DNA from 3 places in the Pseudochelatococcus lubricantis genome. Region 1 is predicted to be linked to each of the others. Evidence: predicted binding sites of a transcription regulator. Region 1 holds the regulator's gene; each other region holds the start of a gene.
The links. Region 1 encodes PhoB, which activates phosphate uptake and scavenging genes when phosphate is short. Its sites were predicted from a motif close to TGTCATNNANCTGTCAT; they were not measured.

Region 1 (10,489 bases):
CCAGCGCGGTTTCTCCGGCGGTGCTGCTCGCCGCCTTGCCCGATCCGGTGGTGCTGATCGACCGGCGCGGGGTGGTGCTCAACGTCAACCCGGCCGGCCGGGCCCTGTTTCCGCTGCTGGTGGAGGCGCGGCCGCTGGCGTTCATCGTGCGCGCGCCCGCTGTTCTCGACGGCATCGAGACCGTGCTGCGCGGCGGCGGGGCGGTGCAGGCGGAGTTCCGGGAGCATGGGTCGGTGGAGCGCACGCTGGAAGCGCACATTGCGCCGCTCCTCACAGGCCAGGGCCCGTTGCCCGAAGGAGCGGTGCTGCTGATCCGCGATCTCACCAGCGCCCGCCGGCTGGAGCACATGCGGGTGGACTTCGTTGCCAACGCCAGCCATGAGCTGCGCACGCCACTCGCCTCGCTGATCGGCTTCATAGAGACGCTGCAGGGGCCGGCGCGCAATGACGAGAATGCGCGCGAGCGCTTCCTGGTCATCATGCGCGATCAGGCCAGGCGCATGTCGCGTCTCATCGACGATCTGCTCTCGCTCTCCCGCATCGAGATGAACCTGCACGTGCCGCCGAGCGACACGGTTGAGGTGGGGCTGCTGGTGCGCCACATGATCGAGACCCTGGCGCCACTCGCGCAGGAACGTGGCGTCACCGTCGCGCTGGAGCTGGCGCCGATGCCCGTCTATGTGACGGGCGACCGCGACGAACTGCTGCGCGTGGTCGAGAACCTGGTCGAGAACGCCATCAAATACGGCCAGAAGGGCCAGCGCGTCGACGTATCGGTGACAAAGCGCAAGGCTGGCGGCGAGGAAGTGGTGATCGAGGTGCGCGACTACGGTCCCGGCGTGGCGCCCGAGCACCTGCCGCGCCTGACGGAGCGCTTCTACCGCGCCGATGTCGCCGAAAGCCGGGAAAAGGGCGGCACGGGGCTCGGCCTCGCCATCGTCAAGCATATCGTCAACCGCCATCGCGGCCGCCTCGATATCGAAAGCCGGAGCGGCGAGGGCGCGATGTTCAGGGTCTCGCTGCCCAGAGTCGTCCCGGCCGGGGAAGATACCTGACGGGGACCGCCGGCCAGAGAACAGAATCTCCGCGCGGGCGGATACATGTCATTGAAGTGTCATCAGAGCGTCATAGAGACTCTTGGTGACGGCCATTAAGTTCGGCCTTGTCCATGGCGACCACGCTGCGCCGGCCGCAATTCGGCGGCGGGCGGACACATTCATTTGAATCCATTCCTGGAGACGTTCCGTGAAATTCTCTCACCTCTACGCTGCCGCTGGCCTCGCGGCCGTCGCTTTCGCCGCTCCTGCGGGTGCCCAGACCGTCACGGGCGCTGGCGCCAGCTTCCCCGCGCCTGTTTATGTCAAGTGGGCTGAGGCCTTCAACAAGGAGACGGGCGTTCAGATCAACTATCAGTCGAGCGGTTCGGGCAACGGCATCAAGGCGATCAAGGGCAACACGGTTGTCTTCGGCGCCACCGACGCTCCGCTCTCCGGCAAGGATCTCGAAGAGTCCGGCCTCGTGCAGTTCCCCACCGTCATCGGCGGCGTGGTTCCGATCGTCAACCTCGAAGGCATCAAGCCGGGCGAGATCGCTCTCGACGGCGAGACGCTCGCCAAGATCTTCCTCGGCGAGATCAAGAAGTGGGACGACGCGGCCATCAAGGCGCTGAACCCCGACGTCAAGCTGCCCTCCACGGCCATCGCCGTGGTGCGCCGCGCTGACTCCTCGGGCACGACCTTCAACTTCACGAGCTACCTCTCGAAGGTTTCGGCCGAATGGAAGGACAAGCTCGGCGTCGGCACCACGGTGCAGTGGCCGGTCGGTCTCGGCGCGCCCGGCAACGATGGCGTCGCGAACAACGTCGCGAAGATCGCCGGTTCGATCGGTTATGTCGAATACGTCTACGCCAAGGCCAACAACCTGTCGTACACGCGCGTGAAGAACAAGGACGGCAAGTTCGTGGCGCCCAGCTCCGCGACGTTCCAGGCCGCCGCTGCTCACGCGGATTGGAAGTCGGTTCCCGGCTTCGGCGTGATTCTCGCCGACCAGGCTGGCGCAGACTCCTGGCCGATCACCGCCGCGACCTTCGTGCTCGTGCACAAGGAGCCGAAGGACAAGGCGCAGTCCGCCGCTGCCCTGAAGTTCTTCGACTGGGCCTACGAGAAGGGCGCTTCGATTGCCGAGGAACTGTCCTACATTCCGCTGCCCAAGAGCGTGACCGACCAGATCCGCGCTGTCTGGGCGGCTGAAGTCAAGAACAAGTAAGCGGCCTCGTCCGCAGGCTGAACGGGGGGCGCCATGCGGGTGCCCCCCGACCTTCCCCGCTGCGGCGCCTCATACCCGCGCAGGCAGTTTGCGAATGGCGCGTTTTCGCCTGCCTGCCGCATCTGCGACTGCCCCATGGCGGCGGGTTGAAAAGGGGTCCCTTCGCACACAGGCAGAGAACTCATGGCCGACGTTGCTATAAAAGACATATCCCGCGGCAACGATGCAGCGGTGAACAGATCGCAGGCCCTGAACAAATTCAGGCAGAACGACACGTTATTCTTCCACCTGACGCGGTCGGCGGCGCTTCTCGTGCTGGCGCTTCTTTTCGCCATCGTGCTGTCGCTGATCTACGGTGCGTGGCCGGCGCTCAGCCATTTCGGCCTCAACTTCTTCGTATCGCAGACGTGGGACGCCAACGCAGAGGAATTCGGCGCGCTCGCCACGATCTACGGCACCCTGGTGACATCGCTGATCGCCATGCTGATCGCTGTTCCCGTGGGTCTCGGCATCGCGGTGTTCCTGACGGAGCTGTGCCCGATGCGGCTGCGCCGCCCGATCGGCATCGCGGTCGAGCTGCTGGCCGGTATTCCCTCGATCATCTACGGTATCTGGGGCTTCTTCGTGTTCGCCCCCTTCCTGCAGCAGACGCTGCAGCCTTTCCTGATCACGTTGTTCGGCCCGGTTCCGGTGCTGAACGCGGTCTTCGCCGGCCCTCCCTACGGCCTCGGCACGCTGACGGCCGGCCTCATCCTGGCGATCATGGTGCTGCCGTTCATCGCCTCGGTGTCGCGCGACGTGTTCGAGACGGTTCCCCCGGTGATGAAGGAAGCGGCCTACGGCATCGGCTGCACCACCTGGGAAGTTGTCCGCAACGTGGTCATTCCCCACACCCGCGCCGGCCTCGTCGGCGGCGTCATGCTGGCGCTGGGGCGCGCGCTGGGCGAGACGATGGCGGTGACCTTCGTCATCGGTAACGCCAAGCAGATTTCCGCGTCGATCCTGCAGCCCGGCACCACGATCTCGGCGACCATCGCGCTCGAATACGCCGAGGCGTCCGAAGGCCTTTACCGCTCCTCGCTGGTGGCGCTCGGCCTCATCCTGTTCATCATCAGCTTCATCGTGCTGGCGGTCGCTCGCCTCATGCTGGCGCGTCTCAACAAGCTGGGGGCCTGATCATGGTATCGTATGCCGCGCGCAAGCGCAAAAACAGCATCACCATGGGCCTCTGCACGGCGGCTGCGCTGTTCGGCATCATGTGGTTGCTGCTCATCCTGGTCGTGCTGGTCTGGGAAGGTTTCTCCGGCCTGTCGCTGGCCGTGTTCACGGAAATCACGCCGAGCATGGGCTCCGTCGGGGGCGGCCTGCTCAACGCCATCATCGGCTCGATCATGATGACGGTGGTCGCTGTGCTCGTCGGCGCGCCGCTTGGCGTCCTCGCCGGAACCTACATGGCGGAATACGGCCGCTATAATAAGCTCACGAATGTCGTGCGCTTCATCAACGATATCCTGCTCTCGGCGCCGTCGATCGTCATCGGCCTGTTCATCTACGAAGTGCTGGTCGCGCCCTTCGGCGGCTTCTCGGGTTGGGCGGGCGCCGCGGCGCTGGCGGTGATCGTCATTCCGGTCGTCGTGCGCACGACGGAAGACATGCTGCTGCTGGTGCCCGGCCAGCTGCGCGAGGCGGCCACGGCCCTCGGCCTGCCGCGCTCGATCGTGATCAAGCAGGTTGCCTACAAGGCGGCGATCACGGGCATCGTCACCGGCGTGCTGCTGGCGGTGGCGCGCGTGAGCGGCGAGACGGCACCGCTGCTGTTCACGGCGCTGAGCAACAACTTCCTGAGCCTGGACATGGGCCAGCCGATCGCGAGCTTGCCGGTCGTGATCTACAACTTCACCAAGACGCCTGACGAGAACATGCAGCAGCTTGCGTGGACGGGCGCCCTGCTTATCACCTTCACGGTTCTTGCGATGAGCATTTCGGCTCGCGCTCTTTCGACGAGGAAGAAGAAATGACCACCCAGAGCGCCACGCAACCGGTGCCCCCGGCAATCCCCGCCGGCCCGCTCACCGAAAAGGTTTCGGTCCGCAATCTCAAGTTCTACTACGGCAACTCGCTGGCGCTGAAGGGCATCAACCTGCCGCTGTACGACCGGATCGTCACCGCGTTCATCGGCCCGTCGGGCTGCGGCAAGTCCACGCTGCTGCGCGTGCTGAACCGCATGTACGATCTCTACCCCGGCCAGCGGGCCGAGGGTGAGGTGCTTGTCGACGGTCAGAACGTGCTCAACCCCGGCCAGGACCTCAACGCCCTGCGCGCCAAGGTCGGCATGGTGTTCCAGAAGCCGACGCCGTTCCCGATGTCGATCTACGACAACATCGCTTTCGGCGTGCGCCTCTACGAGAGCCTGAACAAGGCGGAGATGGATGAGCGGGTCGAGTCCTCGCTGCGCCGCGCCGCTATCTGGGACGAGGTCAAGGACAAGCTGGGCGCCTCCGGCCAAAGCCTCTCGGGCGGCCAGCAGCAGCGTCTGTGCATCGCGCGTACCGTCGCCGTGAAGCCTGAGGTCATCCTGTTCGACGAACCCTGTTCGGCGCTCGACCCGATCTCGACCTCGAAGGTCGAGGAGCTGATCGACGAGCTGAAGGAAGACTACACGATCGCCATCGTGACGCATAACATGCAGCAGGCAGCGCGCGTGTCGCAGTTCACGGCGTTCATGTATCTCGGCGAACTGGTGGAATTCGCGGAAACGACGAAGATCTTCACCGCGCCGCAGGACAAGCGCACGCAGGACTATATCACGGGCCGCTTCGGCTGATGCGCAGACAGATACGGGCGGCGCGTCGCGCTGCCCGTGCTGCCTCCAAACAGGGATACTGGTGATGGCCGAACATATTGTAACTTCATTCGACGCCGATCTCGAACTCCTGCGCAGCAGGATCGCCGAGATGGGGGGCATTGCCGAGAAGCAGCTTGACGACTCCACCCGCGCGCTCGTGCGTCGTGACGTCGCTCTTGCTCAGCAGGTCATCGATGCGGACTCGCGTCTCGACAGCCTGCAGCGCGAGATCGAGGAACTCGCGGTCGCGACGATCGCCCGTCGTCAGCCGGTCGCGGTTGACCTGCGCGACATCATCTCCGCCATCCGCGTGGCGGGCGATGTGGAGCGTATCGGCGATCTGGCGAAGAACACGGCGAAGCGCGTGCTGGCAATCAGCTCCGAACTGCAGCCCGCCAAGATCGTCGGCGGCGTGCAGCACATGAGCGATCTGGTGCAGGAGCAGCTCAAGGACGTCCTCGACGCCTACGCCCAGCGCGATGAGAAGAAGGCGCTCGAAGTGTGGAACCGCGACGACCGCATCGACGCGCTCTACAACTCCGTCTTCCGCGAACTGCTTACCTACATGATGGAAGACACGCGCAACATCACGTTCTGCACGCACCTGCTGTTCCTCGCCAAGAACATCGAGCGTATCGGCGATCACACCACCAACATCGCCGAGACGATCTACTTCCTGACGACCGGCGAAACGCTGGCGGGCGAGCGTCCGAAGGGCGACACCACGAGCTTCGCCACCACGCCTGCGGTGTGATGGACGTGCAATGCCGGGGTGCCTGCGCGGCGGGGTCACTAGAGCGGTTTGCATTCAAGTCAATCCATAGAATCGAATGCAAGTTGCGATAAAATGTAGAATTTAGAGCGCACGCCCTGATTTCATCAGAGCGTGCGCTCTAGGCCGGATTTGTTGGAGGGCAGCGCTGATGAAGGGCTTCCTCCGGCATGAAGGAATGGATCGGGCGTACAGGAAAATCTGGACGTCTCAAGCGATGCGCTGATCGTTCCGGCACGTCGGGAACGCTTTCGGACTGCGGTCCGAAAGTTCTTGCTGTCGTGCGCGGCGTCATCCCATGCCAGCGGCCAAGTCCGGGAGGCGCCATGCCGGCGCTACCGGTCTCTTCGACGGGTCTCATGCGGGTCTTGTTCAAGCGCCGCACGAACCCGACCACTTCTCGACGAGTCGCGCTCTTCGGGAAACGGCGTTACCGGACAGGGTGCATTGCGCGTCGGCGCCCGTTCGCACGGCTTTGCCCACCAAGGCAGTGTAGCCCGAGCGCGTGAAGTTTCGATGTCTCGCACTTGCTGCGGGCGATACCACGAGGACCTCATGGTAGGACCACGCATTCTCATCGTGGAGGACGAGGAGCCGCTCGCGCTGCTTCTTCGCTACAACCTCGAAGCCGAGGGCTATTCCGTCGACAGCGTGGGACGCGGTGACGAGGCGGAAATCAGGCTGAGGGAGCAGGTTCCCGATCTCGTCCTGCTCGACTGGATGTTGCCCGGCCTCTCCGGCATCGAGCTGTGCCGGCGCGTGCGCGCGCGCGGCGACACCGAGCGCCTGCCGATCATCATGCTCACGGCGCGCGGCGACGAGGGCGAGCGGGTGCGGGGCCTCGCCACCGGCGCGGATGATTACGTCGTCAAGCCCTTCTCGGTGCCGGAACTGCTGGCGCGCGTGCGCGCGCTGCTGCGCAGGACCAAGCCCGGGCACGTGGCGACGCTGCTGCTGGCCGGCGATATCGAACTTGACCGCGAGACGCGGCGCGTGCGCCGCAGCGGCCGCGAGCTGCATCTGGGGCCGACCGAGTTCAAACTGCTAGAATTCCTGATGCAGAGCCCGGGCCGTGTCTTCACCCGCGAGCAGTTGCTCGACGGCGTCTGGGGGCACGATGTCTATATCGACGAGCGGACCGTGGATGTGCATGTCGGGCGTCTGCGCAAGGCCATCAACCGCGCCCGCAGTCCGGATCCGATCCGCACCGTGCGTGGCGCAGGATATGCGTTTGACGAAACCTTTGCGCGCAGCGAATAGCTGACATGCACAAATCGGGTGATCCGCTTATCCCTGCGTGCATATGCCGCAGGCGCCGCGTGTCATTGACAGTTCTCCAGCAAAAAGGCCGCCGGGAAGACCGGCGGCCTTGTCATATCGAATGCATCCATGCGGAATGCCGCGCCGCCGCTCAGGCCCGTTTGCGGTCGCGGCGACGGTCGAGCACCGGCTGGTAGGCGATGCTGGCGTGGTGCGTGCAGTAGGGCATGCCCGTCACCGCACGCGCGCCGCAGAAGCGGAAATTCGGGGAGGTCGGATCGCCGACCGGCCAGCGGCACATGTATTCGCGCAGATCCATGATCGTGACACGCTCGGACATCGGCACGACAACGTTCTCCCGCACTACGGGCACGATGTCCGTCGCGAGGGTTGCCGCCGGCATGTCATCGGGCTCCGCGGCGAGCGCCGCCGTCGCGAGGGCGGCGTTGCCGAAGGTCGATGCCAACGGCTGCGGGACCGGCGCGGGCGCGGCGACCGAAGGGGCCTGGCGGGGGGCGGAAACGACAGGCGCAGCCGGGGCCGGCGCCTTTCGCGGCGGACGGGGCGTCTGGGCGGCAGGGGCCTTCGCACGGCCCGACAGACCCAGACGATGAACCTTGCCGATCACCGCATTGCGACTGACGCCGCCGATCTCCGTTGCGATCTGGCTGGCGCTCAGGCCATCGCTCCAGAGTTTGCGCAACTGCTCGACACGTTCGTCAGTCCAGGTATTGCCGGGATCGCTCATTACTCATGCTCCATCATGCCGCGTCTCGCGCGGAATCCTTCAAGTCGCCGGCAAGTGACCTGTTGCCGGGCGCAACGTTCGCCTCATGGGAAACGCTGGAAGGAACAGCCGGACGATATTTCGTGGCTCTCAAGCGGGAAACTACTATATGCCGTGACTCTCCGGCAAGAGTCGTGCTTGCACAAGCATGCATTTTCCCACAGGAGAGATTGTAAACGAACTCTTGATGCCATGAAAAATGCTGTGAATGCCGGCAATTTCAAGGCCGTGTGACAAAATTCTTCACGCCGGCGGCTGCGGCTTCATGTCCTGCTGCCTCCGGGCCGGCTCCGGCAGCCGGCAACACGAGCGCCAATCGGCTTCAGTTTGTGCTTGAATGTCTTTCGCACTGACAATAAGTTAAACAGGTTGCCGCCCCGTGGGGCGGCTTTTTCCGTTTCCCGTGGCGGAGCCATGCCCTGTTTGCATGGAACCCGGTCCCGGGATTTCGTGTGACGGCGGATGCTGCACATGGCCGGGCGCAGGTCGCGGCCGGCGCTGCCGCTGTCTTTCGTGCGCAGGCCGTGATCGCCTGCCTGCCCCTGGAGTATCTGCTGTGACGTCGCCACTTCTGCCGACCTATGCGCGGGCTGATGTAATCTTCGAGAAAGGTGAAGGTGTCTGGCTTGTGGCGCGCGACGGGCAGCGATATCTCGACCTCGGCTCGGGCATCGGCGTCAACGCGCTTGGCTACAGCCATCCCGCGCTGCTGGCGGCGCTCGCCGAGCAGGGCGGCAAGCTGTGGCACATCTCGAACCTGTTCCAGAACCCGCAGGCGGAGCGCCTTGCCGGGCGGCTCGTCGACGCGAGCTTCGCCGATACCGTGTTCTTCACCAACTCGGGGGCGGAGGCGCTCGAATGCGCCATCAAGACGGCGCGCAAGTATCACTCGGCCGACGGCCATCCGGAGCGCTACCGCATCATCACCTTCGAAGGCGCGTTCCACGGCCGCACGCTGGCGACTATCGCCGCCGGCGGCCAGCAGAAGTATCTTGAAGGTTTCGGGCCGAAGGTCGACGGCTTCGACCAGGTGCCCTTCGGCGACTGGCAGGCGCTCGCGGCGGCGATCGGCCCGCAGACCGGCGGCATCCTGATCGAGCCCGTGCAGGGCGAGGGCGGCATCCGCCCGGTTCCGCCGGCCGATTTGCGCCGCCTGCGCCAGATCGCCGACGACAACGGCCTGCTGCTGATCTTCGACGAGGTGCAATGCGGCGTCGGGCGCACGGGCAAGCTGTTCGCCCATGAATGGTCCGGGATCGCGCCCGACATCATGGCCATCGCCAAGGGCATCGGCGGCGGTTTCCCGCTGGGGGCGAGCCTGGCGACGCGCGAGGCTTCCAAGGGCATGACGCTTGGCACCCACGGCACGACCTTCGGCGGCAACCCCCTCGCCACGGCGGTGGGTAACGCGGTACTCGACGTGATCCTCGCGCCGGGCTTTCTGGAAAGCGTGCAGGAAAAGGCCGGGTTGTTCCGCCAGCGCCTCGCGGAGCTGAAGGACCGCTATCCGGATGTGATCGCCGACGTACGGGGCGAGGGGCTGATGCTCGGCCTCAAGCTGAAGGTGCTGAACACGGACTTCGTCAGGAAGGCACTGGCGCACCGGCTGGTGGTGATCGCGGCCGGCGACAACGTGGTGCGCCTGCTGCCGCCGCTGATCATCAGCGAGGCCGAAATTGCCGAGGCAGTGGCCGGCCTCGGCGCCGTGGCGGAGACGTTCGTGACGCACGCAGACGCAGAAAACGCAGACGAAAGACATGCAGGATGACCAAGGGTAACGGAGCGACGAAAAACCGGAAGGTGAGGCACTTTCTCGATCTGAGCGATTTCTCGGGTGACGAGGTGCGGGCAGTGCTCGACCTCGGCGCGGCGATCAAGGCGCGGCGCGTCCGGGGTAGCCGGCAGGCGAGCCGACCGCTCGACGGCAAGGTGCTGGCGATGATCTTCGACAAGCCCTCCACCCGCACGCGCGTCTCCTTCGATGTCGGCATCCGCGAACTCGGCGGCGAGCCCATCATGTTGACGGGCGCGGAAATGCAGCTCGGGCGCGGCGAGTCCATTCCGGATACGGCGCGCGTGCTGTCGCGCTTCGTCGACGCGATCATGATCCGCATTCTCGACCACGCGGCCATGCTGGAACTCGCGGAATACGCGACCGTGCCGGTGATCAACGGCCTTACCAAGCTGTCGCACCCCTGCCAGATCATGGCCGACCTGATGACCTTCGAGGAGCATCGCGGGCCGATCGGCGGTCGCACGGTCGCCTGGACGGGCGACGCCAACAATGTGCTGACGTCCTGGATTCACGCGGCTGTGAAGCTCGATTTCCGGATCGCGGTGGCGACGCCGCCCGATCTCGCACCGCGCGCGGACCTCGTCAAATGGGCGCGGGCCCAGGGGGGCAAGGTGGTCATCACGGACGATCCGTTCGAGGCGGTGAAGGGGGCGGATGCCGTCATCACGGATTGCTGGGTATCGATGGGCGACGACGATGAGCGCTATCGCCATAACCTGCTGCGGCCCTATCAGGTCAACGAGAAGCTGATGGCCGCCGCCAACA
Region 2 (10,489 bases), on a different contig from region 1:
TCCAACGTGCTCCTGCGGGCCGAGGGCGGGACGCTGCGGCTGCGCGCCACCGACCTCGATCTGGAGGTGACGGAAACGCTTCCCGCCGACGTCGCGCTCGAAGGCGCGACCACCGTGCCGGCCTACGTTATCTATGACATCATCCGCAAACTGCCGGACGGCGCGCAGATATCGCTCGAATCGGCGCAGGACGGCGCGCAGGTCGTCATCCGGGCCGGGCGTTCGCGCTTCACGCTGCAGGCGCTGCCCGAAAGCGATTTCCCGGACCTCGCCGCCGGCGAGCTGCCGCACACGTTCACCGTGCAGGCGGCCGAATTCAAGAAGCTGATCGACAAGACCCAGTTCGCGATCTCCACCGAGGAGACGCGCTATTACCTGAACGGCATCTACTTCCACGCCTTCGAGAACGACGGCACCGTCAAGCTGCGCGCCGTGGCGACCGATGGCCACCGCCTCGCGCGCGTCGAAATGGATTCGCCCTCCGGCGCGCAGGACATCCCCGGCGTGATCGTGCCGCGCAAGGCGGTGACCGAAATCCACAAACTGCTCGACGGCATCGATGGCGAGGCGCAGGTCGAACTGTCCGCGAACAAAATCCGCCTCACCGCCGGCACCGTGGTGCTGACGTCGAAGCTGATCGACGGCACCTTCCCGGACTACCAGCGCGTCATTCCGCAGGGCAACGACAAGCGCCTCGTGGTCGACCGTGCCGAGTTCGCCACCGCCGTCGACCGCGTGTCCACCATCTCGTCGGAACGCGGGCGCGCCGTCAAGCTCTCGCTGACCGAAGGCCGCATGACGCTTTCCGTCACCAATCCGGATTCCGGCAGCGCGACGGAAGAGCTTGAGGTGGAGTACGATTCGGCGCCGCTCGATATCGGTTTCAACGCCCGCTATCTGCTCGACATCGCCGCCCAGCTCGATGGCGACACCGCCGTGCTGCTGCTCGCCGACCCGGGATCGCCGACCCTCATCCAGGACCGCGAGGGCGCGGCCGCGCTCTATGTCCTGATGCCGATGCGTGTCTGACTCACTGCCCGCGCCGCGCCGGGTGACGCGGCTTTCGTTCGCGGATTTTCGCAGCTACGCGGCGCTCGACCTCGATACCGATGCGCGGATCGTGGCGCTCGTGGGCGAAAACGGCGCCGGCAAGACCAACCTGCTCGAAGCGCTGTCGCTGTTCACGCCGGGGCGCGGCCTGCGCCGTGCGCCGTTCGCGGACATGGCGCGCAAGGGCGGCAGCGGTGGCTTTGCCGTATCCGTTACGCTCGATCGGGCAACCGGCGGCGCGCGGCTCGGCACGGGGCTGGAGCCGTCCGCGACGGGCCGCAAATGCCGGATCGACGGCGCGCCCGTCCCCTCTCCCGCGGCATTTGCCGAATATCTGCGCATCGTCTGGCTGACGCCGGCGCTCGACGGGTTGTTCCTCGGCCCGGCCGGCGACCGACGCCGGTTTCTCGACCGTCTGGTGCTCGCCATCGATGCCGCTCACGGCACACGCACCAGCGCCTACGAACGGGCGCTGTCGTCGCGCAACCGCATCCTCGACGAGGCGCCCACGAATGCCCGCTGGCTCGATTCCATCGAGCACGAGGTCGCGGAACTCGGCGTCGCCGTGGCTGCCGCGCGCCTTGAAACGGTGGCGCGGCTGCAGGCGTTGATCGACGCCGGCCACGACAGCGCCTCGCCGTTTCCCTCCGCGCGGATCGCCCTCGCCGGCACACTGGAGGACGAACTCGGCGCGCTGCCCGCCGTGGAGGTGGAGGACCGTTTCCGCCGCGGGCTGCGCGAGGGCCGCGCGCGCGATCGCGCCGCCGGCCGCGCGCTCGCCGGCCCGCAGACCAGCGACCTCGCCATCCGCCATGCGGCGAAGGACATGGCCGCCGCCCTGTGCTCCACGGGCGAGCAGAAGGCGCTGCTGATCGGCCTCGTGCTTGCGCATGCGCGCCTCGTCGCGGACATGAGCGGCATCGCGCCGCTCGTCCTGCTCGACGAGGTCGCCGCCCATCTCGATCCGCGCCGACGTGCGGCGCTGTTCGCGGCGCTGGAGCGGCTCGGGAGCCAGATCTTCATGACCGGCGCCGACCCTGCGCTGTTCGCGGACCTGCCCGCCTCGGCCGTCACTTGCCTCGTCACGCCCGGACAGGCTATCCATTTCAACGCATGATTTCCCGGCGCGGGCGGATTCGCGCCGCGTATTCTTTTCGCTGTCAGGAGCCTCCCGTGCATGGCATCGACATCACCGCGCTCGCGATATTCGCCAGCGCGCTCGCCATTGCCGCCGCCGTGCCGGGGCCGGCCGTCGCCGCCATCGTGGCGCGGGTGCTGGCACGCGGCACGCGGGGGCTCGCGCCCTTCCTGCTCGGCATCATCATCAGCGATGTCCTCTGGCTGACGGTCGCCGTTTCCGGCCTCGCCGTGCTGGCGCAGACCTTCCAGGGCGTGTTCATCGTCATCAAATACCTCGGCGCCGCCTATCTGCTCTGGCTGGCGTGGCATTTCTGGACGGCACCGGCGACGTCTATCGCCTCCGCACCGCTGGAGGTGGGCGAGGGCGGGCCCGCTGCCTTCCTCGGCGGCCTGATGGTCGGCCTGTCGAACCCGAAGGCGATGATGTTCTATCTGGCGCTGCTGCCGGGCTTCATCCCGCTCGACGCCGTCACACCCGTGACCTTCGCGGAGCTTGCGGCAGTCACCTTCGCCGTGCTGGCGGTGATCTTCTCGGCCTACGTCCTCGCCGCCGCCCGCGCGCGCCGCCTTTTCTCCAGCCCGCGGGCGCTCGCCTTCATCAACCGCGCCACCGGGACGGTGATGGTGGGCACGGCGGTCGCGGTCGCCACCCGCTCATGACACAGGCCGGCGCAGCACAGGTTCAGCCGGTCAGCCCCGCACTCGCGCAGCGTGCGCGGGCTGTGCTGAAGTCGGTGTTCGGCTACGACGATTTCCGCCCGGGGCAGGACGAGGTGATCGCCGCCGTGCTCAACGGCGAGAACGTCTTCGCGGTGATGCCGACCGGCAGCGGCAAATCGATGTGCTACCAGTTGCCCGCCATGACGGACGATGGCGGCATGACCTTGGTCGTCTCGCCGCTGGTCGCGCTGATGCGCGACCAGGTCGGGCAGCTCACGGCCCTCGGCGTGCCGGCGGCCACCATCAATTCCGCCAACACCGACGACGGGAATCGCGAGGCGTGGCGGATGATGCGCCGCGGCGAGCTGAAGCTTCTGTTCGTCTCACCCGAGAAACTCGCGGGCGACAACATGCTGTCAGCCCTGCGCGACATCGGCATTCGCCGCCTCGCCATCGATGAGGCGCATTGCGTATCGCAATGGGGCCACGATTTCCGCCCCGATTACCGCAATCTGCGGCAGGTGCGCGAGCAACTGGGCTCACCGCAGACCATCGCGCTCACCGCCACCGCCGACCGCACCACCCGCGCCGACATCGTTCAGCAGCTTTTTCCGGAGGAGCCGCGCGTCGTCGTGCACAGCTTCGACCGGCCCAACCTCGATCTGCGTTTCGCGGCGAAGGAGCGTCCCGCGAGCCAGCTTGCGGAATTCGTCCTCTCGCACAAGGGGGCGAGCGGCATTATCTACACCTCGGCCCGCAAGCGCACGGAAGAAATCGCGGAAAGCCTGTCGCAAAAGGGCGTGCGCGCGCTCGCCTACCATGCCGGGCTCGATCAGGCGCTGCGCGGCGAGCGGCAGGACCGCTTCCTGCAGGAAAACGACATCGTCATGGTGGCCACGGTCGCCTTCGGCATGGGCATCAACAAGCCGGACGTGCGCTTCGTCGCCCATGCCGACATGCCCGGCAGCATCGAGGGCTACTATCAGGAGATCGGCCGCGCCGGGCGCGACGGCCTGCCGGCGTGGACGCTCACGCTCTACGGCGCCTCCGACATGGCGCTGCGCAGGCGGCAGATCGACGAGAAGGACATCGACGACGAGCGCCGCCGCATCGAGCACCGCAGGCTCAATGCCATGATCGAGCTGTGCGAAACCGCGACCTGCCGGCGGCAGGCGCTGCTCGCCTATTTCGGTGAGGCGAGCGAGCCCTGCGGCGGCTGCGACCTTTGCCGGGGTGGCGTCAGCCTCTACGACGCCACCATCGATGCGCAGAAGGTGCTGTCCGCCATCGCCCGCACCGGCCAGCGCTTCGGCGCGGCGCATATCGCCGACATCCTCACCGGCACGGAGAACGAGGCGGTGTCCCGCCTTGGCCACGACAAGCTCAAGACATTCGGCGTTGGCGCGGACAAGGGCAAGCGGACGTGGCTCACCATCATCCGGCAGTTGTTCGCCACCGGCGCCGTCGGCGAGACGGGCGAAGCCTATTCGGGCTACCGTCTGACACAGAAGGGCGAGGACATCCTGTTCGGCCGCGAGAAGCTGACGCTGCGCGCCGTCGCGGAGGAACCGCGTCGCAGGCGCGACAGCCCGCGCACAGGGGAGGCGGCGTCCCTGCTCACGGAGGCGGAAAACGCCCTGTTCCAGCATCTGCGCAGCCTGCGCCTCGAACTCGCGAAGGCCGAGAACGCCGCCGCCTACATGGTTTTCCCCGACCGCACCCTGGTCGACATGGCCCGCCTCAAACCAACCGACCTGTATGCCATGCGCATGGTGCAGGGCGTGGGCGAGCACAAGCTGGAACGCTACGGCCAGACCTTCGCGGACGCCATCGCCGCCTTCCTGCGCGAGAACCGCTGACTGATACCGGCGCTCCCGTTCTGCGGCCACTCACGTGCGTGCCTTGCCAGGCCCCGCATGGGCTTGACCATCTCCCGATGAGTGGGGCTCAGGTATCAGCCCAGCAGCGCCGCCGCGAGACGGCGGAACGCCCGGGCGCGGTGAGACAATCCTTGCGGATGCGACCAGCCGTGCTTCTGCTCCGACGACATCTCGCCGAAAGTGATGTCGTACCCTTCCGGCTGGAAGATCGGATCGTAGCCGAAACCCCTGTCGCCACGCGCGGGAAACACCAGCTTGCCGAATACGCGGCCTTCGAACAGTTCCTCGTGCCCGTCCGGCCATGCCACCACGAGCGCGGAAACGAAATGCGCCCGGCGCCCGGCGTCGTCCAGCGCGCCGCGCCGTTCGAGTTCCCGCTCGATGCGAGCGATAGCGGCGGGGAAGTCCTTGTCGGGGCCGGCCCAGCGGGCGGAAAAGATACCCGGCGCACCGTCGAGCGCCTCGACGCACAGGCCGGAATCGTCGGCAAAGGCGGGCAGGCCGGTGGCCGTCGCCGCAGCATGCGCCTTCAGCGCCGCGTTCTCGGCGAAGGTGGTTCCGGTCTCGTCCGGCTCCGGCAGGTGGAGTTCACCCGCCGACACGGCCTCGATGTGATAGGGCGCGAGCAGCTCACGCATCTCGCGCAACTTGCCCGGGTTGTGCGAGGCGACGACGAGCCGCCCTTCCAGCTTGCGCACCATCACGATACCGCCAGTTTCTGCAGGCTGACGAGCTTTTCCGTCCCGGCCCTTGCCAGTGCCAGCAGGCGCAGCAGCTCCTCCTCGCTGAAGGGAGCGCCCTCCGCCGTGCCCTGCACCTCGACGATGCCGCCCGTGCCGGTCAGCACAAAATTGGCATCGGTCTCGGCCGCCGAGTCCTCGGCGTAATCGAGGTCGAGCACCGGCGTGCCTCTGTAGATGCCGCAGGAGACAGCGGCGACGTGGTCCTTCAGCGCCTTGGCAGACAGCATGGAGCGCGCCTGCATCCATTGCAGGCAATCGTGCAGCGCGACCCACGCGCCGGTGATGGCGGCGGTGCGCGTGCCGCCGTCCGCCTGCAGCACGTCGCAGTCGACCACGATCTGCCGTTCGCCGATCGCATGCAGGTCCACGACCGCGCGCAGGCTGCGCCCGATGAGGCGCTGGATTTCCTGCGTGCGGCCGGAGGGTTTGCCGGATGTCACCTCGCGGCGCGTGCGCTCCAGCGTGGCGCGCGGCAGCATGGCGTATTCCGCTGTCACCCAGCCGCGGCCCTGTCCGCGCAGCCACGGCGGCGGCCTGTCTTCCAGCGAGGCCGTGCACAGCACGTGCGTCTCGCCGAATTTCACCAGGCAGGAGCCTTCCGCGTAACGCGCCACGGCGCGTTCGAGGGTTACCTTGCGCAGCTCTTCCGGAGCGCGCCCTGAGGGGCGGATGGAGGTATTCACCGAACTTGTCCCTGGAATAATGATCGTCCTGCGCGGCTTGTAGCATCTCGCGCGCCGCCGACAAGCCGATTCCGCAAGGCCTGCCTGCTCCCCCTCTTGAAGCAGCCCCCCCTGTTGCCCTAATCAGGGAGAGGCAAGTCAGGAGCCAAAAACCATACCGTGATGACTGTTTTCTGATGACCATGCCGTATCGAACCGTCCCGACTGCGGACAGCGCGCGCCTCTTTGCGGACCTTGACGAGCGGTCGCGCGAGGTTTTCCGCCATGTGGTAGAGGGTTATCTCGCCACGGGCGAGCCCGTCGGCTCGCGCAATCTCGCGCGCCTTCTCTCCATGCCGCTCTCGCCCGCCTCCGTGCGCAACGTGATGGCGGACCTTGAGCTGGCGGGCCTGCTTTACGCACCCCACATCAGCGCCGGGCGCATGCCAACCGAGCGCGGCCTGCGCTTCTTCGTCGATGCAATGCTGGAAATCGGCGACCTCGATTCGGAAGAGACCAGCCGCATCGAATCGCAGGTGGCCGCGGCGGCCACGGGCACCTCGCTCGACAGCCTGCTGTCGGAGGCCACCGTGATGCTGTCGGGCCTCACGCGCGGCGCGGGCGTCGTCGTCACCGGCAAGCAGAACCCGCCGCTGAAGCACATCGAATTCGTTCGCCTCGATGCCGCGAAGGCGCTCGTGGTGCTGGTGGGCGAGGACGGCGCAGTCGAGAACCGCCTGCTCGACCTGCCGCCCGGCCTGCCGTCGAGTGCCCTGATCGAGGCCGGCAACTACCTCAACGCGCATTTGCGCGGCCTCACCCTGGCGGAGCTGCGCGCGCAGGTTGAGCAGCGCCGCGCCAGTATGGAGCAGGAACTCGACGCGCTCGTCACCGGCCTCATCGACGCGGGCCTCGCCGTCAGCGTCGGCCCCTCGGACGGGCGCCAGCTCATCGTGCGCGGACAGGCGAACCTTCTCGACGATCTCAAGGCGGCGGAGGACGTCGAGCGCATCCGCCTGCTGTTCGCCGATCTGGAGACGCAGAAGGACGTCATCGACCTGCTGTCGCGCGCCGAGGGCGGCGAGGGCGTGCGCATCTTCATCGGCTCGGAAAACAAGCTGTTCTCGCTGTCCGGCTCGTCGATGATCGCCGCGCCCTTCCGCGACTCGCGCCAGACGATCCTCGGGGTCGTCGGCGTCATCGGCCCGACGCGGCTCAACTATTCGCGCATCGTGCCCATGGTGGACTACACCGCCCGCGTCGTCTCGCGCATTCTGGAACGCAAGCGCTGAAGCACGGGCGGAGCGGGATCGAATAGCCCGGGGATCAGGCGGCGTGCCGGTCGGCGGTGGCGCCGAAGTGACCGATGTACCGCGGGTTGATCGCCTTCACCGGCAGCATCACCAGCACGTCCGTGGTGCCGAACTGCCGATCGATCACCGCGCCCTCGCCCACGGTGCCGCCAAGACGCAGATAGCCCTTGATCAGCGGCGGCAGGCTGTGCAGCGCGGCGCGGGCATCGATGCCCTCCTTGCTCATCAGGTCCATGCGCACGAAACGGTCCGGCAGGGCCTTCACGTTCCATTCCTCGGGCGCGCGGGCATAGTGATGCAGGAAGCTCAGCGGCAGCGCCATCTTCGCGGGGTCGGTGCCCTCAAGGCTCGCGCAGCCGAACATCACGTCGATGCGGTGATGCAGCACATAGGTCCAGATGCCATGCCAGAGCAGTTCGACGGTGCGCTTGTTGCGGTAGGGCTTGAGCACGCAGGAGCGGCCGAGTTCCAGAAAGCGCAGTTGCGGGTTGGCGTCGATCACCGGCTGCACGTCGAATTCGCCGGCCGTGTAGAAGCCGAAGGAGCGATCCGCCACCTCCTGCCGCAGCAGCCGGTAGGTGCCCACCACCTTCGGCTTGTTGGGGCGGAACGGCTTGCGCGGCGCGTCGTGATCGAGCACCAGCAGATGGTCGCAGATGGCGTCGTATTCGTCCATGTCGCGCTGCGCGAGCATGCAGGCGGCGTTGGGCACCGCCGACATCTCGTTGTAGAACACGCGGTAGCGCAGGCGCTGCGCCCGGCGAATATCGCGCTTGGTGGTCGCGAGCCGCACTTCGAGGGAGCCGATGCGGCCGAGAACGGGGTCGAGGCCGCCGGTGTCGAGCGGCAGGCCGAACTTGAAGCCGCCGCCGAACTTGCCGTTCTGCACCCAGTTCCACGCCTTGGGGTTGCCCCAGACCTTGGGCTGCAGGAATGCAGGCATCCGCCCGCCCCGCGCCCCGATGAACGCATCCTCCCCGAAAATTCTGGCGCCGGCCGCACTCTTGGCACCCGTATGATTCCTGGCACCCATATAAATTCCCACCCCCGCCCCTCGCGTGACGAACCCGGGCGCACCGCGCGCACCTTGCTCTTTGGCTTCAGGGCCTTACGGATTCGCCCGCCTTATCATCCCGCAAGCAGAGCATAGGCTTTCAACAGTTCGATGACAATGGTGACGTACGGGCGGGAGATGCGCAAGATGTCACCGGAACGAATCACGCAAGCCAGCCGCATGACCGACACCCCGCCTGCCCTGCCCATCGACGAAGTGCTCGCGCCCCTGCGCGGGACGTTGGCGCGCGGCCGCAACGCTGTGCTCGTCGCCCCGCCCGGCGCGGGCAAGACGACGCGCGTGCCGCTCGCCCTGCTCGGCGAGCCCTGGGTCGGCGGGCGCAGGATCGTCATGCTGGAGCCCCGCCGCCTCGCCGCCCAGGGCGCCGCCGCGCGCATGGCGGAAACCCTGTCGGAGCCGGTCGGCGAGACCGTGGGCCTGCGCGTGCGTCTCGGTTCGAAAGTGAGCGCGCGCACGCGCATCGAGGTCGTGACGGAAGGCGTTTTCGCCCGCATGATCCTCGACGATCCGGAACTCGCCGGCATAGCCGTCGTCATCTTCGACGAGTTTCACGAGCGCTCGCTCGACGCCGATTTCGCACTCGCCCTCGCACTCGACGCGCAGGCGGGCCTGCGCGAGGACTTGCGCATCCTCGTCATGTCCGCCACCCTTGATGGCGCGCGCGTCGCCGGCCTGCTCGGCGCGCCGGGCGCTCCAGCTCCCGTCATCGAATCCGAAGGCCGCGCCTTCCCGGTCGAGACGCGCTATCGCGGCCGCGATCCCGCCCGCCGGCTGGAGGAGGAGGTGGCCGCCGCCGTGCGCACGGCGCTCGCGTCGGAGCCCGGCTCCATCCTCGTTTTCCTGCCCGGGCAGGGCGAGATCCGCCGCACGGAGGCGCTGCTGGAGGAGCGGTTCAGCCAGGCGTCCGCCGGTGGACAGGCTGTGGATATCGCCCCCCTCTACGGCCAGCTCGACCGCGCCGCGCAGAACCTCGCCATCCGGCCGAGCCCCGCCGGGCGGCGCAAGGTGGTGCTCGCCACCTCCATCGCCGAAACCTCGCTCACCATCGATGGCGTGCGCGTGGTGATCGATTCGGGTCTTGCTCGCGTACCGCGTTTCGAGCCCGACATCGGTATCACGCGCCTTGAAACGGTGCGCGCCTCGCGCGCCGCCGCGGACCAGCGCCGGGGCCGCGCCGGGCGCACGGAGCCGGGCGTGTGCATCCGCCTGTGGGAGGAAGCCGCCACCGGCGCGCTGGCGCCCTTTTCTACGCCCGAAATCCTCTCCGCCGACCTCGCGCCCCTGCTGCTCGACTGCGCCGCCTGGGGTATCGACGATCCGGCCCGCCTCCCCTTTCTCGATCCGCCGCCGGCCGCCGCCGTGATCGAGGCGCGCAAGCTCCTGCAAGGCATCGGCGCACTCGATGCCCGCCATCGCCTCACCGATACCGGCCGGGCGCTGCAGGCACTGCCGCTGCCGCCACGCCTCGCCCGCATGGTGGTCGAGGCGCGTCGCGGCGGTCGTGGCGCCGAAGCCGCCGAGATCGCCGCCGTGCTGGTGGAGCGGGGGTTGGGCGGCAACGCCGTCGACATCACGGAGCGCGTCGGCCAGTTCCGCCGCGACCGCTCGCCGCGCGCCGGCGACATGCGCAGGCTGGCGCGCAACTGGGCAGGCCCCGCCGCCGACGCGACGCGCGCCCCGGACCCCGGCCCCCTGCTCGCGCTCGCCTTTCCGGACCGCATCGCCCGTGCCCGCGCGGGCGACGGCGCGCGAGACGGCATCTATGTCCTTGCCAACGGCCGCGGCGCGACGCTCGATCCCGCCGATCCTCTTGCGCGTGAAACTTGGCTTGCGGTCGCTGAAATCACCGGCTCGGCCGCATCGGCACGCATCGTCTCCGCCGCCCCCCTCACGCCCGAGGATGTGGAGACGCTTGCCGGTGATATGATCGTCGAGGCGGCGGAGACGACTTTCGACACCAGCGCAA
Region 3 (10,489 bases), on a different contig from region 1:
TCGGCGATCTCAACACCACGCTCACCGGGCTCGGCGAAACGCTCGGCACTCTCACGAGCACGCGCAGCGGTCTGGACGACGCTCTCGGCAACCTGAAATCGACACTCGGCGGCTTCGACGCAGCACGCGATCGCTTTGAAACCGCATTCGATGCAGGCAAGAAGGAACTCGACACGCTGCTGGCGAACCGCCTCACCGGCATCGGCGAGGTGCTGGAGACGCGCGGGCGGGATATCGACGGGCGGCTCGGCGGCCACGTCGCGGCGTTGCGCCAGACGCTCGACCGCGGCACCGGCGCATTCGAGACCTCGTTCGCGAACCTGCTTTCGTCGGTCGACGGCTCCGTCAGCGCTGGCGCGAACAGGATCGAGAACATCATCGAGACGCGCCTGTCCGGGTTCGGAGAGGCGATCGCGACGCAGGGGCAAGCCGTGGACGAGAAGCTCGCGGGGCGTCTCGGCGAACTGCGCACGACCCTCGACCAGGGCGGCGCCACGCTGGAGAAGCTCGTCGGCGGCCTCGCAACCTCCGTCGACGGTACCGTGGCCAAGCTTGTCAACGCGGTCGACGACAGCGTCGAGAGCGGTGCCGCCAGAATCGAGGGCACGCTCGGCAAGCGCCTCGCCGGCTTCGAGGAGACCATCACGACACGCGGGCAGGCCCTCGACGACAGGCTCGCGGGACGCCTCGGCGAACTGCGCACGGCTCTCGACCAGGGCGGCGCCACGCTGGAGAAGCTCGTCGGCGGCCTCGCAACCTCCGTCGATGGCACCGTGGCCAAGCTCGTCAGTGCGGTCGACGGCAGCATCGAGAGCGGCGCGGCCAGAATCGAGGATACGCTCGGCAAGCGCCTCGCCGGCTTCGAGGAAACCGTGGAAACCCGCGGGCAGGCGCTCGACGGCAAACTGGCCGAACGGCTCGGCAACCTGCGCGAGACGCTCGACGGCGGCGCGCAGACGCTCGACGCCGCCTTCACCGGCCGCCTCGCCGCGCTGCGCAAGGCCATTGACGAGGGTTCGACGACGCTCGACGGCGTGCTCTCGGCGCGCTTCGACAGCCTGAAGGACATCGTCGACAATGGCGGTTCGGCGCTCGACGCGACGCTTTCCACCCGTTTCGACAGCTTCCGCACCACCTTCGACGACTACGGGCGCAAAACCGACGAGCAACTGGCAGCACGGCTCGCCCAGTTCCACGAGGCAATCAACAAGGGCGGCAGCCAGATCGACGCGGCGCTGCTGTCGCGGCTGGGCAGCTTCAAGTCCGTCATAGACGCCGGCCGGTCGTCGCTGGAGGCGGGCATCGACACACGCGTCGAGACGCTGCAGACGGCGGTCGAGGCAGGCGCGGCCGCGATCAGCGAGGCGTTCGCCGCCAGCAGCAGCAAGGTGGAAGGCCATCTGGAGCACGTCGGCAAGACGGTTTCGGAACAGCAGACGGCGATCAGCGGCCTGCTGACGAACCACCTCGAAACCTTCCGCCACGTCTTCGACCGGCGCAGCCGCGCGCTGGACGAAACCATCAGCGGCCAGCTTTCCACCTTCGGTGAAAGCATCGCCCGGCACGGCGCGGAACTCAACACCGTCCTGTCCGCCCGGCTGGGCGAGTTCCAGGAAACCATCGTCGAGCGCGGCGCGACGCTGGATGCGCAGCTCGGCGAGCGCATCGCGGCATTCCAGGACGGCGTGTCCGCCTTTGGCAAGGAAGTCGAGGGCACGCTCGCCAACCGCCTCGACCATTTCAACACGCTCGTCTCCCGCACGGGAGCGACGCTCGACACGGCACTCGGCGCGCGCATCGAGGGCTTCCGCAGCAGCATCGAGATGCACAGCCAGTCCTTCGAGGCCGGCATCGCCTCGCGCCTCGACGCCTTCCAGACGGCGATCGCCACGCGCGGGCAGGAACTCGACTCCTCGCTGATGGCGCGTCTTGCGGCGCTGCGCGAGATCGTCGACACGCGCGGCCAGCATCTCGACAACCTGCTCGGCGAGCGCCTCGCGGCGCTGGAAGACACCGTCGTGCGGCGTGGCGGCGAGGTGGCGCAGCGCATCGAGCGCGACACGCAGGCGCTGGCCACCATCGTCGAAAACGGACTCGACGACGTCGAGAAACGCCTCACCGGCCCCGCGCGCGATGCAGCGGAGCAGATCGGCGCGAGCGCGCGCCAGTCCGCCGGCCTCATCGAGGAACGGATCACGACATTCGAGGAGCGGACGCGGGCGCGCACCGCGCAGGTCAGCGAGGCGCTCGAAACCCTCATCGACGGCATCGACACGCGCATCGACGCCCGCGCCGCCGCCCTCAACGAGGCGCTCGTCAGCCGCACGACCGAGCTGGCGCGCACGCTCGCCGACGGCGGGCGCGCCGCCGCCGAGGCGTTGGAAACGAAGGTGGCAGCCATCGGCACCGCCGTGTCCGAGAGCGGCGAGGCGGTCGCGCAGCGCATCGCCGAACAGGTCTCGTTCGTGGACACGACCCTCGGCGAGCGCACGCGCACGATTGCCGACACGCTCGATACCGGCGTATCGCAGTTCGAGCAGCGGATCGTCGGCCGGCTGGAGACGCTGGGTACGCGCCTGACCGACCGCGGCAACGCGCTCGACGAAAGCCTCGCACAGCGCGCGCAGGCTATCGACGCGACGCTCGGCAACCGCACGCAGGAACTCACCGCCTTGTTCGACGGCCGCAGCGCCGATCTCGTCTCGGCGCTGAGCGAGCGCGGCGACGCGATCGCAACCGAGATGGCGTCCGTCGGCGAGGCCGTGGTGCGCACCATAGAGGCACGCGGCGGCTCCATGGTGGACGCGCTGCGCGAACGCAGCGAGGGCATGGCCGACCTGTTCATCCGCTCCAGCGAGACGCTGCAGAAGGCCATCGACGAAGGCACCGCCCGCTCCATCGATGCGCTGGTGGGCGCCAACGAGCGCATCCGCGGCGAGCTATCGGACGTCATCCACCGCATTTCGGAGGCCAACACGGCGCTGGAGCGGCTGGCGAGCACGGCGGGCAGCAACCTGTCCGAGGTCGAGAGCGGCCTTTCCGAGCGCGTTGCATCGCTGCGGGACGTGGTGCAGGCGCTGTCGCAGGAAAGCGAACGGGCGACCCACGGCGTGCGCGAGCAGGTGGAAGCGCTGCAGGCCGTCGCCACGCGCACCATCGCGGAAACGGCGTCCGTCGCCAGCAACCTCGCGGAGCAGGGCGCCGACGTATCGCGGATCACGCATGAGCATGTCACGGCGCTGGCAGGCGCGGCGAAGGCGCTCGCCGCCGTCGAGGGCAAGCTCGGCGACGCCGTGGAGAGCCGCCGCACCGCGCTGGAGGCGGTCGTTGCCTCGGTCAACGCCCGCACGGACGAGCTTGCGGCGATCACCCGCAACTTCGACACGGCGCTGACGCAATCGCTGGACGCGGTCGAGGAAAAGGCGCAGCGCATCGGCGCGACCCTGTCCGGGAGCAGCGAGGCGACGAGCGCCCATGTCGCCGCGCAGCTGGCCCAGCTCGATGCGCTGGCCACCGACCAGCGCGAGCGCACGGTCACGGCCCTGCGCCAGTCCTATGAGGCGGTCATCGCGGCGCTGCGCGCCGATCTTGACCGCGCCACGGAGAACTTCCACGAGGTGGCGCACAGCATGCAGGCCACCACCAGCGTCATCCAGCGCGAACTCGCCGACACCCGCGCCGTGCTGCACGCCGGTCTGGAGGCACTGCCCCGCGAGACGCAGGAAAGCACCGCCGCCATGCGCAAGGTGGTCACGGACCAGATCAGGGCGCTGAACGAACTGACGGATATCGTCACGCAGGCCGGCAACGCCAGCCAGCTCTCCCGCGCGGTGGCAGCGCCTCGCGAGGCAATTGGACAGGCCGTCACCCCGGCCGAGCCAGCCGGCGGCGCGGTTGCCACCGCCTCCAGCCAGGACGCGCTGGCGGCCATCCGCGCCGCAACGCTGATCGCGGCGCCCATCCCGGCGCCCGCCCGCTGGCCGGCTCCGGCGCCGCAGCCCGCCACGGCGGAACCGGTGGCCGAGACCGTCGTGCACACGCCCGTCGCCGGAACGCCCGTCGCGAGCACCGGCAGCTGGCTGAAGGACCTGCTGGTGCGTGCCTCCGACGACAATGAGCCCGTCGCGACCGGCCGGGAGGGCCGCAGCCAGCGCAACACGCTCGCGGTGCTCGACGCCATCTCCGGCGACATCGCCCGCATGATCGATCACGATGCGGCCGTGGAGCTGTGGGAGCGCTACCGCGGCGGAGAGCGCAACGTGTTCACCCGCCGGCTCTACACGCTGCAGGGCCAGCAGGTCTTCGACGAAATCGGCCGCAAGTACCGGCAGGAGTCCGAATTCCGGGACACGGTGGACCGCTACATCGGCGAGTTCGAACACCTGCTGGCGGAAGTAGCGCGCAAGGATCAGGATCAGGTGCTGACGCGCACCTATCTCACGTCGGAGACCGGCAAGGTCTACACGATGCTTTCGCACGCGACCGGGCGCTTCGACTAAACGTTGGAGTACTTCTGTTTTTAACAGAAGTACTCCAACGTTTGACTCTGGCGGAAAAGATTCGCTTTTCAAATGCTCAAGCACCGCGCTGGCTCAGGAGCTGTTCGGCTTTCTGATTCAATCGAAATGCGGAAAACTCCAGAATCGTTCGGGAATGGAGGCGGTCCGGCGCTTGCGCGGACAGCTGAACCGCCCGGGCGCCCCCTCCCCCCGCGGGGTCCGGTTCCGCCGAAATTCCGGCGGCGATCTGGACATCGCGCGGGGGAAGCGTCATAAGGATGCGGACGGATTTCATCTGCTTCTGGCGTCGCCCGCCGGCGCCTGATCGGCTGCAGTATGCGGTAACCGGGACCAGTTCATGAAAGATTTCCTGCTGCGCGTCTTCACCTGGTGGAACGGCCCCACCTTCGGTACCCTGCGCACGACGCGCCTTTACGGCGAGCTGGTCGGTGAGGACCAGTTCGGCAACCGTTATTACCGCACGCGCAACGGCAAGAAGGACCCGGCGTTGGGCATCGAGCGCCGCTGGGTGATCTACAACGGCTACGCCGAGGCGTCGAACGTTCCGCCCGGCTGGAACGGCTGGCTTCACCACACGGTGGACGTGCCGCCCAGCAAGGAAGAATACGTGCCGAAAGAATGGGAACTCCCCCATCAGCCCAATCTGACCGGCACGCCCGATGCCTGGCGCCCGAGGGGCTCGACGCTGTCGACCGGACACCGCCCGCCCGCAACAGGCGACTACGAGGCGTGGGTTCCCGGGAATTGAGCGGGAAGCCGTTGATGCCCATCGTCAGGAAGTGGTCAGGGTTCCGGCGCGGCGCGCGGGGTGTCGTGCCGGCATTCGTGGCAGCGCTGGCGTCGTTCGCGCCGCCAGCCGCGTACGCCGACGCGATTCCCAATCCGGTCGCCGTCTTTAATGGCCTCGACAAGATCACCGGCCGTATCGTGGCTTTCGAGGTCGGCATCAACGAAACGGTTCAATTCGGTTCGTTGCAGCTGACGCCGCGCATCTGCAACACGCGCCCGCCGACGGAAGCGCCCAACACGAACGCTTTTCTGGAAGTCGACGAAGTGGGCGCGGGCGGCAAGGTCGAGCGCCTGTTCACGGGCTGGGTCTTCGCATCGAGCCCCGGCCTGCACGGCATTGAACACCCGGTCTACGACATCTGGCTGACGGACTGCCGCGGTGGTACCAACGGCAACGGGACGGCCGCAGGCGCGCCGGAAGCAACGCCGCCGGAAGCCGATGGCGCCGGGATCGACCCCAACGCACCGCCGCCGCCGCCTCCCCGTCGCCTGCTGGGCGGCGATGCGGATGCACCGGTGGACGCTCCGCCCCCTCCGGAAGAGGAAGCTCCTCCCGGCGAAGAAATGATTCCCGCAGATCCGCTGTTCGCGCCCATCAGGCAGTAGGGCCGTGCGGGCTGCGGGGCCGTGTGGGCATCCGCACCGCGCCCGCCCGCCTCTGGCCGCATCACTGCCCCTGACCGGAGGCGGCCCTATTGCCGGCGCACGGCTCCAGCGCTGCCAGCACCTCGGCGCCGCTGACGACAGCGCCGCGCGGCCACACCCACCAGTCCGCGTGCAGCGGCAGCGCCTTCGCCAGGCGCTGCATGTAGTTGCGCCGTCCGATGGCGACGGCGCCGAAGCGAGCGAGATGCGGCGTCACGAACTGCGTATCGAGCAGCCGGAAGCGGCCCAGCCGCAGGCGCGCCACGAGATGCGCAAGCGCCACCTTCGAGGCGTCGCGGTCGCGGTGGAACATGCTCTCGCCGAAGAATGCGCCGCCGAGTTCCAGACCATAGAGGCCGCCAACCAGCTGTCCGTCGCGCCAAGCCTCTACGGTGTGGACCTGATCGCGATCGAACAGTTCGCCGTAAAGAACGCGAATGCGGTGGTTGATCCACGTCTCCTCGCGGCCGAGGGCGGGCGTGGCACAGCCGTCGATCACCGCCTCGAAATCCGTGTCGACGCGGATTTCAAACCGGTCGCCGGCGATGGTGCGCGCCAGGCGCGACGGCACATGAAACGTATCGAGCGGAATGATGCCGCGCTCGCGCGGTTCGACCCAGAACAGGCCGGGGTCGTCGGCGCTTTCCGCCATGGGAAACAGGCCCGCCGCATAGGCGCGCAGCAATATCTCCGGCGTGATCAGGTCGTCAGACAAACGAATCGCATCCCCCTTGCACGCCGGTCCGCTCCGTCTCTTTGATGTATGCACCGGATCCGTCCGGGAAAGGGGTTCCGTTTCCCGATTCGATGCGGAGGAGACCGTGGGCAGACATATTTCCCGCTCGGGAGCGTCCGATCAACCGGTTTCGGCAACCGCGCTATCCGGTCACACGGCGCGCGGAGGCGTGGTGGGATTGACCGCTACGGCGATAGGCGCCACCTGATGTTCGTCCGCAGAGGGCGTATGTGTCAGCGCGGTGTAGGTCAGCGTCGAATGGGCGAGTGCGTGGCGCTGGGTCTCCACACGCTCGCGCCACACGATGAACAGCCCCGAGGCGATGACGATGGCCGCGCCGACGAACACCGCGGGAAGCGGCCAGTCGGAGAAGATCAGCCAGCCGAAGAGGCAGGCCCACAGCATCGTCGTATAGTCGAACGGCGCCAGCAGCGACGCATCGCCATAGCGGAAGCTCATGGTGAGCAGAATCTGCCCGACGCCGCCGACGATGCCGATCGCGATCAATACGGCCATCTCTTCGGCCGTGGGCACGACCCAGCCGCCGAGAATGGTGACGAAGCCCAGCGCCGATGTCATCACCGACATGTAGAAGATGATGGCGCCCGTCGTCTCGGTGTCCACCAGGCGGCGGACCTGGATCAGCGCGCCGGCCGTCAGGATGGCGCCGGCGAGCGCGATCATCACGCCGACGGAAGCCGCGCCGCCCGCCAGCAGGGTGCCGCCGCCGAGATGCGGCGCCAGCATCACGATCACGCCGGCGAAGCCGATGCCCGTGCCTATCCACCGGTAGGCCTGCACATTTTCCCGCAGCACCACGGCCGCGAGCACGACCACGATCAGCGGCGCCGTATAGCCAAGCGCGACAACGTCCGTCAGCGGCAGGTAGGACAGCGCGAGGAAGTTGAGGAACATGCTCGAACTCGACATGATCCCGCGCCGGAAGTGCCCCATGACATTGCGCGTGCGCAGCGCCGCCATCACCTGCCCCTGCCAGGCGAGCCAGACGAGGAGCGGCAGCAGCATGAAGAACGAGCGGAAGAACACGATCTCGCCCACGGGAATGCGGTCGCTGACATACTTGATGCTGGCGCTCATGACGGTGAAGACGAGCGCCGAAAGCACCTTCAGGACGATGGCAAGGGGGGGATTCACGGCGTGACACCACGGAAAAGCCGTCGCTGGGGTATTCCAGCTCCGGCGTTGCGTGTGGTTATATGTCGCAACACCCTTCAATTGAAGGGCCGGCCGGGCAAGGCAGTCATGCGCCCGCCGTCGGTCTCTCTCGATTCGTGCCTAACGAATCGTGTATGCGCCCGCCACCGGCCCGGGCCCCCGCTGGCACCGCAGCCTTGCGCGCGGCGCGGAAGCCTTTGTCACGAGCGGGTTACGCACCTCATGCGCCGAAAAAATCCGCTCGTCATCAAACTGCAATGGTAATAAGGTTCCGATAGCGAACCTTAACGACAAGTGATGGATAGATCCGGTGTCGACAGAGCCAGAAGTCATCCGCGTCAGAAGCCTGTTTCTGTCTGATGTTCATCTCGGTACAAAAGGGTGTCAGGCGGACCTTCTGATCGACTTCCTGCGCCACTACGATGCCGATACGGTCTATCTCGTCGGCGACATCGTGGACGGCTGGCGGCTGAAGTCCGGCTGGTACTGGCCGCAGAATCACAACGACGTGGTGCAGAAGCTGCTGCGCAAGGTGCGCAAGGGCACGCACATCGTCTATGTGCCCGGTAACCACGATGAATTCCTGCGCGACTACGTCGGCAGCTCCTTTGGCGGCATCGAACTCGTCGATCACGCCATTCACGAGGGGGCGGACGGCAAGCGCTATCTCGTCATCCACGGCGACCAGTTCGACATGGTGGTGCGCCACGCGCGCTGGCTCGCCTTCCTGGGGGACTGGGCCTACGGCGCGGCGCTCGCCACCAACACCTACGTCAACATCGTCCGCCGCCGCCTGGGGCTGACCTACTGGTCGCTGTCCGCCTGGGCGAAGCTGAAGGTGAAGAACGCCGTCAATTTCATCGGCCGCTTCGAGGAGCTTCTGTCGTCGGAGGCGCAGCGCTATGAAGTGCACGGCGTGATCTGCGGCCACATCCACCATGCCGCGATGCACGACAAGTTCGGCGTGCGCTACATCAACACCGGCGACTGGGTCGAGTCCTGCTCGGCCGTGGTCGAGCACTACGACGGCAATTTCGAAATCCTGCGCTGGACTGACCGGCAGGTGCAGGTGTCGGCCGAGCGCCGCGCCACGCGCAAGCGCACCCGCGGCCAGGCGGCGCTGCCCGCTCCGTCGCCGCTGCCGCCCGTCATGCACGACGACGATGGTGACCACGCCGCCGCGCTGCCGGTGGCCGATACGCTGAAGGCGGCGCTCGGCCTGACGTCGTCCGAAAGGCCGGCGGCCGAAGGCTCCCGTTCCAAAGGCCCTGACAACAAGCGTGCAGCCTGATGCGTGTGCTGATCGCAACGGACGCATGGCGTCCACAGGTCAACGGCGTGGTACGTTCCCTGGAGCATCTGGCGCAGGAAGCGCCGGCGCTCGGTGCCTCCATCGCGTTTCTCACGCCCGATGCCTTCCGCACGGTGCCGATGCCCACCTACCGGGAGATCCGGCTGGCCTTTGCCATGCCCTGGGCGGTGCGCCGCGTCGTGGACGAGGTGAAGCCCGACTTCATCCACATCGCCACGGAAGGGCCGATCGGACTGAGCATGCGCTACGTCTGCCTGTCCGACGGGCACACGTTCACCACGAGCTATCACACGCGCTTCCCAGAATATCTCTCCGCCCGCATGCCCGTGCCGGAGCGCTGGTGCTATGCCGCCGTGCGCCGCTTCCACAACGCGGGCGCGGCGACGATGGTGAGTTCGCCCACGCTGGAGCGCGATCTCGCCGAGCGCGGCTTCCGCAATCTGGTGCGCTGGTCGCGCGGCGTGAACGCGGACCTGTTCTGCCCGCGGGAGGAACGGCCGCTTTCCTTCCCTGGCCCGGTGTTCCTCTATGTCGGGCGCGTGTCGGTGGAGAAGAACGTCGAGGCGTTCCTGGCGCTCGATCTGCCGGGCACCAAGGTCGTGGTGGGTGACGGGCCCGCCCGCGCGGCGCTTGAGGCGCGCTATCCCGAAGCCCGGTTCCTGGGCGTGAAAACCGGGCAGGAACTGGCGGATGTCTACGCCTCGGCGGATGTTTTCGTCTTCCCCAGCGTTACCGACACGTTCGGGATCGTGCTGCTGGAGGCGCTCGCCAGCGGCCTGCCCATCGCCGCCTTCCCCGTCATGGGGCCGCTCGACGTGGTCGGCGACAGCGGCACGGGCGTGCTCGACAACGACCTGCGCGCTGCGGCGCTGGCGGCGCTCGACATTCCGTCCGAGATCTGCCGGGCGCATGCGCTGACCTTCAACTGGCAGGCCAGCGCACGGCAATTCCTCGACAATATCCGCCGCGTGCAGACGAGCCCGCAGACGGACCTCGCTGCCTGACCAGCGGCCGGGATATCCCCCGCCCTCGACAGCGCCATATGTTGCCTGCTATTGAAGGCGGCAATGGCGCGCTCGCGCCCCCTGACGATATCCAGCGCGACGGTTTGAAAAACGCTTCATGACGACGGACCCGAACGTTGCGATAGACGAGTCGAGCGGTGCGACCAGGCTGGTCGTGACAGGCGACTGGGTGTCGACGCAGGCGACGGCCGTCGAGGAACAGGCGGCGCTCCTCGCCAGGCAATTGGCCGGCGACGGAAGCCGCACGCAGGATGTCGCCATCGACCTCGGCGAAATCGGACGCCTC

Region 2: the regulator PhoB is predicted to act here: its motif matches at 8,603-8,619, upstream of olsB (l-ornithine N(alpha)-acyltransferase).
Region 3: the regulator PhoB is predicted to act here: its motif matches at 8,109-8,125, upstream of ACFFJ7_RS06985 (UDP-2,3-diacylglucosamine diphosphatase).

The regions. Positions count from the first base shown of each region.
Region 1 covers NZ_JBHLXC010000005.1:3,797-14,285, forward strand. The annotation lists gene ACFFJ7_RS10740 (ATP-binding protein) at 1-1,055, shown strand, start outside; gene pstS (phosphate ABC transporter substrate-binding protein PstS) at 1,246-2,265, shown strand; gene pstC (phosphate ABC transporter permease subunit PstC) at 2,449-3,441, shown strand; gene pstA (phosphate ABC transporter permease PstA) at 3,444-4,283, shown strand; gene pstB (phosphate ABC transporter ATP-binding protein PstB) at 4,280-5,089, shown strand; gene phoU (phosphate signaling complex protein PhoU) at 5,154-5,864, shown strand; gene phoB (phosphate regulon transcriptional regulator PhoB) at 6,438-7,142, shown strand; gene ACFFJ7_RS10775 (GcrA family cell cycle regulator) at 7,294-7,890, opposite strand; gene ACFFJ7_RS10780 (aspartate aminotransferase family protein) at 8,486-9,697, shown strand; gene argF (ornithine carbamoyltransferase) at 9,694-10,489, shown strand, end outside.
Region 2 covers NZ_JBHLXC010000002.1:731,420-741,908, reverse strand. The annotation lists gene dnaN (DNA polymerase III subunit beta) at 1-1,029, shown strand, start outside; gene recF (DNA replication/repair protein RecF) at 1,022-2,167, shown strand; gene ACFFJ7_RS06245 (LysE family translocator) at 2,224-2,850, shown strand; gene recQ (DNA helicase RecQ) at 2,847-4,709, shown strand; gene rdgB (RdgB/HAM1 family non-canonical purine NTP pyrophosphatase) at 4,805-5,431, opposite strand; gene rph (ribonuclease PH) at 5,431-6,144, opposite strand; gene hrcA (heat-inducible transcriptional repressor HrcA) at 6,333-7,427, shown strand; gene olsB (l-ornithine N(alpha)-acyltransferase) at 7,462-8,481, opposite strand; gene hrpB (ATP-dependent helicase HrpB) at 8,683-10,489, shown strand, end outside.
Region 3 covers NZ_JBHLXC010000002.1:905,903-916,391, reverse strand. The annotation lists gene ACFFJ7_RS07010 (apolipoprotein A-IV repeat region-like domain-containing protein) at 1-4,499, shown strand, start outside; gene ACFFJ7_RS07005 (NADH:ubiquinone oxidoreductase subunit NDUFA12) at 4,858-5,268, shown strand; gene ACFFJ7_RS07000 (DUF2155 domain-containing protein) at 5,283-5,915, shown strand; gene aat (leucyl/phenylalanyl-tRNA--protein transferase) at 5,977-6,669, opposite strand; gene ACFFJ7_RS06990 (DMT family transporter) at 6,841-7,845, opposite strand; gene ACFFJ7_RS06985 (UDP-2,3-diacylglucosamine diphosphatase) at 8,213-9,157, shown strand; gene ACFFJ7_RS06980 (glycosyltransferase) at 9,157-10,182, shown strand; gene ACFFJ7_RS06975 (MlaE family ABC transporter permease) at 10,301-10,489, shown strand, end outside.